DNA from 4 places in the Mammaliicoccus sp. D-M19 genome. Region 1 is predicted to be linked to each of the others. Evidence: riboswitches for the same ligand, from Rfam matches in the RefSeq annotation. Region 1 holds a riboswitch; each other region holds the start of a gene.
The links. A riboswitch is a leader RNA that binds a small molecule or an ion and turns the genes downstream of it on or off. The one in region 1 is predicted to bind thiamine pyrophosphate.

Region 1 (2,204 bases):
ATCATGAAAAAATTATTAGCAGTTTCAACTGCGGCAGTTGCAGTTACTACAGGGGTAACAGCTACAGCCGATGCAGCAACACATACAGTAAAATCTGGTGATACTTTAGGTAGTATTTCACAACAATACGGTACTTCAGTAAGTGCTATCAAAGCAGAAAATGGTTTAAAATCTAACTTAATCTTCCCTAACCAAGTAATCAAGGTTAACGAGAAAAGTTCAGAATCAACTACAGAATACACTGTAGTATCAGGAGATACTTTAGGTAAAATTGCATCTAAATACGATGTAACTGTATCTCAATTAAAAGCATGGAACAACTTATCTTCAGATCTAATCATTGTTGGACAAACTTTATCATTACAAGCTCCAGCTCAATCAGTTGAGCCAGCTAAAGCGCCTGTAGCACAACAAGCGCCAGTTCAACAAACACAAGAACAAGTTGCAGCTCCAGCTCAACAACAAAGCTACCAAGCGCCTGTTCAATCATACAAAGCGCCAGCTCAACAAACATATAAAGCGCCAGCTCAACAATCATACCAAGCACCAGCTCAAAAAGTTAGAACTACTCAAACTTCAACAGCTAGCACTGGTGGATCTACTAAAGCTCAATTCTTAGCTGCTGGTGGTTCAGAAGCTATGTGGAATGCGATTGTATTACCAGAATCAAGTGGTAATCCAAATGCAGTAAGTCCAAATGGTTACCAAGGTCTTGGTCAAACTAAAGAATCTTGGGGTACTGGATCAGTAGCTACACAAACTCAAGGTATGTTAAACTACGCTAAAAACCGTTACGGTTCAGAATCAGCTGCTATTGCTTTCCGTCAAGCTAACGGATGGTGGTAAGCCATACACTTTAATCTAAAGTGGTTATAAATTAATTAATCCAATCGTCTAGGAAATATCCTAGGCGATTTTTTAATTTGACCACAATACGTCTATTTGATAATCTTAAGTAAACTGAATATATGAGTGACTGCTAGGGGCGCCATTTGGCTGAGATGATTAAATTCAGTCCCTTAACACCTGATTTGGATAATGCCAACGTAGGAAAGTGGTCGATGAACGTTTTTACAACTATTAATTGACCTCTTTCTTATGAAAGAGGTCATTTTTTATGAAGTTATGAATAATAGAATTATAAATATAAATTTGAGGTGGATTACAATGAAAAAACCGAATATAGCATTAACAATTGCTGGAACGGACCCAAGTGGTGGAGCGGGTATTATGGCGGACTTAAAATCATTTCATGCATCAGGCGTTTATGGAATGGCTGTTGCTACAAGTATCGTTTCACAAAATAGTTTAGGTGTACAAGATGTTTACCATTTACCTGTTGAAGTTATTGAAAGCCAATTAAAAAGTGTCTTTGATGATGAAGTGCCACATGCTATAAAAACAGGCATGATTGCATCAGAAGAAATGATGCAAACGATTAAACCATTTATTGAACAATCTGGAAAGCCGTATGTTATTGACCCAGTAATGGTTGCTAAAAGTGGTGATGCGCTAATGGATGATGAAGGGAAAGGGAAACTTAAAGAAATATTACTACCATTAGCTACAGTTGTTACACCTAATATTCCAGAAGCAGAAGATATTACTGGATTTAAAATTCAAACTGAAGAAGAAATTAATAAAGCTGGTGCATTTTTCTTAAATGAAATTGGATCTAAAGGTGTTGTTATAAAAGGTGGACATCTGGACGGGGATGCAATCGACTATTTATTTACTGAGAATGGCGTGAAAAGCTGGAAAAGTGAAAGATTTAGTACGAAACATACACATGGAACAGGTTGTACATTTAGTGCAGTGATAACAGCAGAGTTAGCTAAAGGTCATTCAATTGAGGAAGCGGTAGAAGTAGCTAAACGATTTATTACGTTAGCTATTCAATATACACCTGAAATAGGCAAAGGTAGAGGTCCAGTGAACCACTTTGTATACCAAAAGATAGAGGGATTAGATTATGAGTAAATTAACAAATATTAGAGAAAATAGTCCATTAATCGTATGTTATACAAATGATGTCGTTAAAAACTTTACAGCTAATGGTTTAATTTCATTAGGCGCAAGCCCCGCAATGAGTGAAGAACCTGAAGAAGCAGAAGAATTTTCAAAAGCAGCAGGAGCATTTCTTCTTAATATAGGGACGATTACGACTGATAAAGCTTATGATATGAAGAAATATGCTGAAATTA
Region 2 (2,204 bases), on a different contig from region 1:
AATTCATCAAAAAAAGCTACAAAAAAGTCCCAAATATTATTGATATGGATATTACTTGAATCCTTGATATTATAATCTTTAATACGTGGTGCATTAAAAAGTATAAGTAATCCAGTAATCAAAATAAATATACCTATAATTCGACTAAAATGAACTTCCCAGCTTTTTTTCTTTATAGCCATGTTCTTCACCTCATTGAACATTATAATTGTTTCATTTTCAATTGTCTTTAATTATATTGAAAATCAGTCCCAAGTACTAGCAAGAAGTTTAAAACTTATATGTAGTTGGGTATATAATAATATCATAAATTTTAAAGGAGTGTTATTATGACTCATAATGATAAGCATAAAGAAGAAGCAGAAAAAGCTAAGAAAAAAGAACAAGAAAATAAGCAAGACAACAACAAAGGTCAAGATGAAACAAAAGAAAATATACAAGACACATTCGAATAAATAAATTTCATTATCGTGCCTAGTCGGGAGCGAAATCACAATTTGCGATTTCGCTCCCGATTTTATTTTGAATTTATTTTAATGACTTACAAATCATTTATTTAAGAAATTAATTTTATTTTTATGATTTACTATTGACAAAAAGATTAATAAGACTTATCGTATGGATAACAAATTAATAAATGCACTAGGGGTGTTTTGAAACTGAGACAGACATGAAAAGGTCTGAACCCTTTGTACCTGATCTAGATGATACTAGCGTAGGAAAGTGTTCGTAAATCATATAATATTCATTTTTAAATGATAACAATATTTTTGTGCGCTTCTATTTAGATATAGGAGTGCACATTTTTTATATAAAAGGAGAATTTAACATGTCAAAAAGATTAACGTTATCAGATATTTTAGTAACTGTATTAATTGGTGCTTTGTTTGCAATCATTTATAAGTTCTTATGGATACCTTATGAAATTTTAAAACCACTTGGTCTACACTTAGAACAATCTGTATATGGTGTATGGTTTATTGCAGCAATTGTCACTTATTTAATTATTCAAAAGCCTGGTGTTGCCATTCTTGCTGAATTTGCTGCTGGCGCTGGAGAAACAATTGTAATGGGGCAATTCGATATTCCAACATTTATATATGCATTATTACAAGGTTTAGCTTGTGAAATCATCTTCCTAGCTGTTCGATATCAATCAAGAAAATTATCAGTTGCAGTAATAGCTGGAATGGCTGCAGGTATTATTACGTTACCAATTGATTGGTTCTATAATTACTTAGGTGACGTTGCTTTATGGAATGTTATTTTAATGTTTACGATTAGAATTTTAAGTGGTGCAATCGTTGCGGGTGCATTAGGCTATGCAATTGTAAAAGCACTTGACCAAACTGGTGTTACGAAATTGTTCAGACCAGCATCTAAAAAAGATTATGACTTATTATAGGAGTTATTCAATTGTTATCACTAAAAAATTTAAGACTAAAGTATCCTGATGATGAACGCATTATATTTAAAAATTTAAACATCAATATTAACGATAAAGAAAAAGTTCTGTTACTAGGTCCAAGTGGATCTGGTAAAAGTACATTATTAAATATATTAAGCGGTATTATACCGAGATCGATGGACATACCGATGAAAGTAGATTCAATCAATATCGATTCACTTCCGGGTGTTATTTTCCAAGATCCAGATACGCAGTTTTGTATGCCTGAGATTAAAGAAGAATTAGCATTTGTGCTTGAGAATATGAACATCGAACCTGATAAAATGGACGGATTTATAAAAAATGTCATGAAACAGGTAAATTTAAATGCTGACCCTTCACTAAAAATCAATCGTTTAAGTGGTGGTATGAAACAAAAATTAGCGATTGCTTCTATATTATTACAAGATACAAATACGTTATTTCTTGATGAACCGACAGCAATGCTTGATCATCAATCAACGACTCAACTATGGGATTTGATTATGGATCATTGGACAAATCAAACCGTTGTAATCGTGGAACATAAAGTTGATTATATTTGGAATTATGTTGATAGAGTCATCGTGATGAATGAAAATGGTGAAATCACACATGATAGTACACCTCAAGATATATTAGATCATCATACAGACATATTAAATGAATACGGTGTATGGCATCCTAACTCATGGCGATATGCCCCAAAATTAACTAAACAGACTACTGAGCACAATCCGTTGTTAAATATAGAGCAGTTAGATGTACTACGTGGCTC
Region 3 (2,204 bases), on a different contig from region 1:
TAACACTTTTCTTCATTAATTATGCCTCTTTTCAATTTTTTATTGAACATAAACGTAGCAATTAATAACATACCTGCAACAATTGGAAGGACTGTAATCATTACCGGTGTGCCTGCGCTCGTTTGAGGATTTTTCACATCTTGTGAAGAAGTTGCAGATCCATTAGTTGGTGTACTACTATTTGAACTAGAAGATGCTGCTGTTGAATTCTTTGAAGCATCACTAGATGAAACTGCCGCAGCTTGGCCAGAAGGTTCTTTCACATCAAATGTGATTTTGTATTTGTTATCGTATAAGAACGGTTTACCATCGACTTTTTCATTGATATAAACATCAATTGTTCCAGCAAGTTGGCCAAATGTAGAATTCACTTTAAAGCTAGACGTTCTAACGTCTGAACCTTTGTCTTCACTTACGATACTTTCAGCAGAACCATCAACTGTAATACCTTTAATCCAATGGCTGTGATTCATCGTTAATTGAAGTTGCTTTTCGCCATTCTTAACTACTAACTTACCTGGTTTATTAAAATAATCATTTGCAATCGAAACATCTGAAGTACCATGTTTCAATACTGTGTAATCAACGTCATAAGTACCATCCTTAACATCAGCAGAAGCCACCTTACCTACGCCTACTGATAATAAAATAAGTACTAATAACCCAATATTTAAAACTTGTTTAAACCTTTTCATAATATACCTCCTTTGTAAATTTCTTGAAATTCTCCTTCCACCTTATAATTTAATTGATAATAGTTATCAATGTCAATATTATTTTCTATTTTAATAAATAGTTAGTTATCAAAATTTTATTTCGCAAAATTTAAAAATTAATAGAATGGAATAATTTGGGTTGTAACTAAATAACATATAAATTTGAACATTCTTACTTTTATATGTACAATGGATGTAATAACTGAATAAATGTCCACTGGAAGTGCCTTATTATAGGCTGAGACTGAAGTAGTGACTTCGGGATTCCTTGAACCTGATCCAGTTCATACTGGCGTAGGAAAGTGGCGTATATAAGCTTACTTATACTTATAATTAAATTTTTACGCTATTTTTCTATCCAGAAAAATAGCGTTTTTTATTTGGAGTGATTTCATTGTTTATTGCTGTTACACCGTATAAAGACTTAGATGTTGATGATTTAGAACATTATATAGAGATTGCAGAAGAGATTGATTTGTTATTACTGAGAGTGCCTATGACACATGATGATCTATGCTGGGCGTTTGATTATTTATTAGCAAATGGCTTTTCGCAAACGAAATTAATGATTCATTCTGATATGACCATACTTGAAAAATATGATTTAAATTTTATTCATTTTCGTGAAGATGACGTGCAAGCATTTGAATTTAAAAAGCTTCACCCTCATATATCCGTTAGTATGTCTACACATTCAGTTGAAACTGTGAAACGCGCACGTGAGTGGTCTTTAGATTTCGTATTCTTTGGTCACGTGTTTGAAACGTGTTCTAAAGATGGTCTTAAACCAAGGTCTTCTAAAGACATAAAGGATGCAGTATCTATAGATATTCCTGTTTATGCAATTGGTGGCATAGATACGCATTCTATTAAGTCGTTGCCTCATGGCTTTGAAGGTGTTTGTGCAATATCATTTTTCAGAGATCGAAGTTCGCGTGAAATTCAGTTATTAAGAGAGGAGTGGCTTGCATATGTATGACATGTTAATTGTTGGCTCTGGCGTCATGGGGATGTCTATTGCGCGTGAATTAGCCCTTAAAAATGATTCGTTGTCTATCGCTGTGATAGATCGAGATGTTCCTGGATTACACGCATCTTATAAAGCTGGTGGGATGTTAGGTGCACAAAATGAATTTATTGAAGATACACCCCTTTATCAACTTGCATTACGTTCGAGAGATTATTTCGAATCACTCAGTCACACGTTATATAAAGAGACGAATATCAATATTGATTATCAAGCACACGGTTTAATTAAAATGGCCGCATCACGAGATGATATCGACAGCTTAACTGAGCAATATCGTTTTTTAAATAAACGTGATCGTTCAGTTACTACATTAAATAGTCAATCACTTCGTCACCTTTCAAATCATACGATTTCCTATAATCATAAAGCGATTTATATTCCATTTGATGGCCAAATTAATGCCAATCAATATGCTAAAGCTTTATTGAAATCTATTGAGTATAAAGGAATTGAACGCA
Region 4 (2,204 bases), on a different contig from region 1:
AAGAGATTTAGCAAGACAAGGCTACCAAGAAATATGTTTATTAGGTCAAAATGTAAATGCATACGGTAAAGATATTGACGGTTTAAATTATGGTTTAGGCGATTTGTTAAATGACATCACTAAAATCGATATACCGCGCGTACGTTTTACGACAAGTCACCCTTGGGACTTTGATGATCGTTTAATTGAAGTGATTGCTAATGGTGGTAATATCGTACCTCATATACATTTACCAGTACAGTCTGGTAATAACCAAGTGTTAAAAATTATGGGTAGAAAATATACACGTGAAAGCTATTTAGAATTAGTTCAAAAAATAAAAGCAGCAATTCCAGATGTAGCATTGACAACGGATATCATTGTTGGCTATCCTAATGAAACAGAAGAACAATTTTTAGAAACAATAAAGTTGTATCATGAAGTTGGTTTCGAACATGCTTACACGTATGTATATTCTCCGAGAGAAGGTACGCCAGCAGCTAAGATGAAAGATAATGTGCCTGATAAAGAGAAAAAAGCAAGACTTCAAAGATTAAATAAAGTAGTTGGCGAATATGCTGCAGAATCATTGAAACCATATGAAGGACAAGAAGTATTTGTTTTATGCGAAGGTTCAAGTAAGAGAGATGAAGCAGTACTAGCAGGCTATACTGAAAAGAATAAATTAGTTAATTTTAAAGCACCAAAAGATGTAATCGGCAAAATCGTAAAAGTAAAAATTACTGAAGCAAAACAATATTCATTAAATGGTGAATTTATAGATGTTGTATCTAAAGAAAAGGTGGTACATTAAATGTATACAAAAGATGATATTTTGGAACAAGCGCGTAAACTCGGAAAAATGATGTCAGAAACAGAAGAAGTAGATTTCTTTAAACGTGCAGAAGCGCAAATTCATGAGAATCAAACAGTCAGAGAAAAAATGGCAAGCTTGAAATCTTTACAAAAACAAGCAGTTAATTTCCAAAACTATGGTAAAGATAAAGCTTTAGCTATGGTTGAAGAAAAAATAAAAAACATTGAAAAAGAATTAGATGAAATGCCAATTGTAAGTGAATTTAAAGAAGCGCAAGTTGAAGTTAATGAACTTTTACAAATGGTATCTCATTCAATTAGCCATACAGTTACAAATGAAATTATTGAATCAACAGGTGGTAATCAACTTACTGGTGAAACAGGTGCAGCAGTTAGAAATGCACCAAATACAAGTAGCTGTTCAAATTAAGATTTAATATATTGCACACACGGTGCCTAAAAAGGCTGAGAAGATACGTGTAGATTTGATCCAGGTAATACTGGCGTAGAGATTGTGCAACTAAAGATTATATATGCTTTTAATCATTAGTCTGCCAATACGTAGACTAATGATTTTTTATTTGGAGGAAATATAATGAAGAAGACAAAATTAATGACTTTAACTGCAATATTAACAACGATAAATGTTGTGTTTAGTACTTTTATTACAATACCTATAGGCCCAATAAAAGCATTACCAATGCAACATTTCATTAATGTCATATCAGCTGTATTTCTTGGACCATGGTATGGCTTAGCACAAGCTTTGTTATCTTCGTTTATTAGAAACTTATTAGGTTTAGGCACGATTTTTGCTTTTCCAGGCAGTATGATAGGCGTATTATTAGCAAGTTTACTCTATAAATATCGTAAACAATTATCAATTGCATCTTTAGGAGAAGTCCTAGGCACTGGTATGATAGGTAGCTTCGTTTGTATTCCGTTAGGTTGGTTACTAGGATTAGGGAAAATTGCATTTTGGCCGTTATTTTTATCATTTTTCTTTAGTAGTCTAATAGGCGCTATCGCGAGTTATATATTATTAAAAGCTTTTGAAAAAAGAGGCATATTAAAGAAATTAAAAAATGATACTTAAAGTTATATCATGAATTAAAGGGCGTGAAGCATATATTGCTATATCACGCTCTTTTCTTAATAAATAAACATACTCGTTTAATAGTAGAAATTTTGATAAAATAGATAAATCGAAAGTTAAAAAAAGGAACGTGAATAAAGATGTCTAAACCAACGCCGATGATGGCTCAATATTTAAAGATAAAATCTCAATATCAAGATACATTATTATTTTTCAGATTAGGTGATTTTTATGAAATGTTCTACGATGATGCAATTGAAGCATCAAGAGTATTAGAAATAACACTGACAAGAAGAGATGCTAAGAAAGATCC

Region 2: another riboswitch for thiamine pyrophosphate. It lies ahead of LQ675_RS01760 (ECF transporter S component); the one in region 1 lies ahead of thiD (bifunctional hydroxymethylpyrimidine kinase/phosphomethylpyrimidine kinase).
Region 3: another riboswitch for thiamine pyrophosphate. It lies ahead of LQ675_RS10110 (thiamine phosphate synthase); the one in region 1 lies ahead of thiD (bifunctional hydroxymethylpyrimidine kinase/phosphomethylpyrimidine kinase).
Region 4: another riboswitch for thiamine pyrophosphate. It lies ahead of thiW (energy coupling factor transporter S component ThiW); the one in region 1 lies ahead of thiD (bifunctional hydroxymethylpyrimidine kinase/phosphomethylpyrimidine kinase).

What each region holds. Positions count from the first base shown of each region.
Region 1 is NZ_JAJNHW010000003.1:22,115-24,318, reverse strand. It holds gene LQ675_RS15080 (aggregation-promoting factor C-terminal-like domain-containing protein) at 4-846, shown strand; TPP riboswitch at 972-1,070, shown strand; gene thiD (bifunctional hydroxymethylpyrimidine kinase/phosphomethylpyrimidine kinase) at 1,168-1,980, shown strand; gene thiM (hydroxyethylthiazole kinase) at 1,973-2,204, shown strand, end outside.
Region 2 is NZ_JAJNHW010000001.1:332,961-335,164, forward strand. It holds gene auxA (lipoteichoic acid stability factor AuxA) at 1-182, opposite strand, end outside; gene LQ675_RS14950 (hypothetical protein) at 330-455, shown strand; TPP riboswitch at 635-739, shown strand; gene LQ675_RS01760 (ECF transporter S component) at 830-1,405, shown strand; gene LQ675_RS01765 (ABC transporter ATP-binding protein) at 1,417-2,204, shown strand, end outside.
Region 3 is NZ_JAJNHW010000004.1:90,009-92,212, forward strand. It holds gene LQ675_RS10100 (NEAT domain-containing protein) at 1-16, opposite strand, end outside; gene isdC (heme uptake protein IsdC) at 1-695, opposite strand, end outside; TPP riboswitch at 926-1,034, shown strand; gene LQ675_RS10110 (thiamine phosphate synthase) at 1,111-1,695, shown strand; gene thiO (glycine oxidase ThiO) at 1,688-2,204, shown strand, end outside.
Region 4 is NZ_JAJNHW010000001.1:16,612-18,815, reverse strand. It holds gene miaB (tRNA (N6-isopentenyl adenosine(37)-C2)-methylthiotransferase MiaB) at 1-793, shown strand, start outside; gene LQ675_RS00080 (YlbF/YmcA family competence regulator) at 794-1,225, shown strand; TPP riboswitch at 1,234-1,325, shown strand; gene thiW (energy coupling factor transporter S component ThiW) at 1,391-1,891, shown strand; gene mutS (DNA mismatch repair protein MutS) at 2,032-2,204, shown strand, end outside.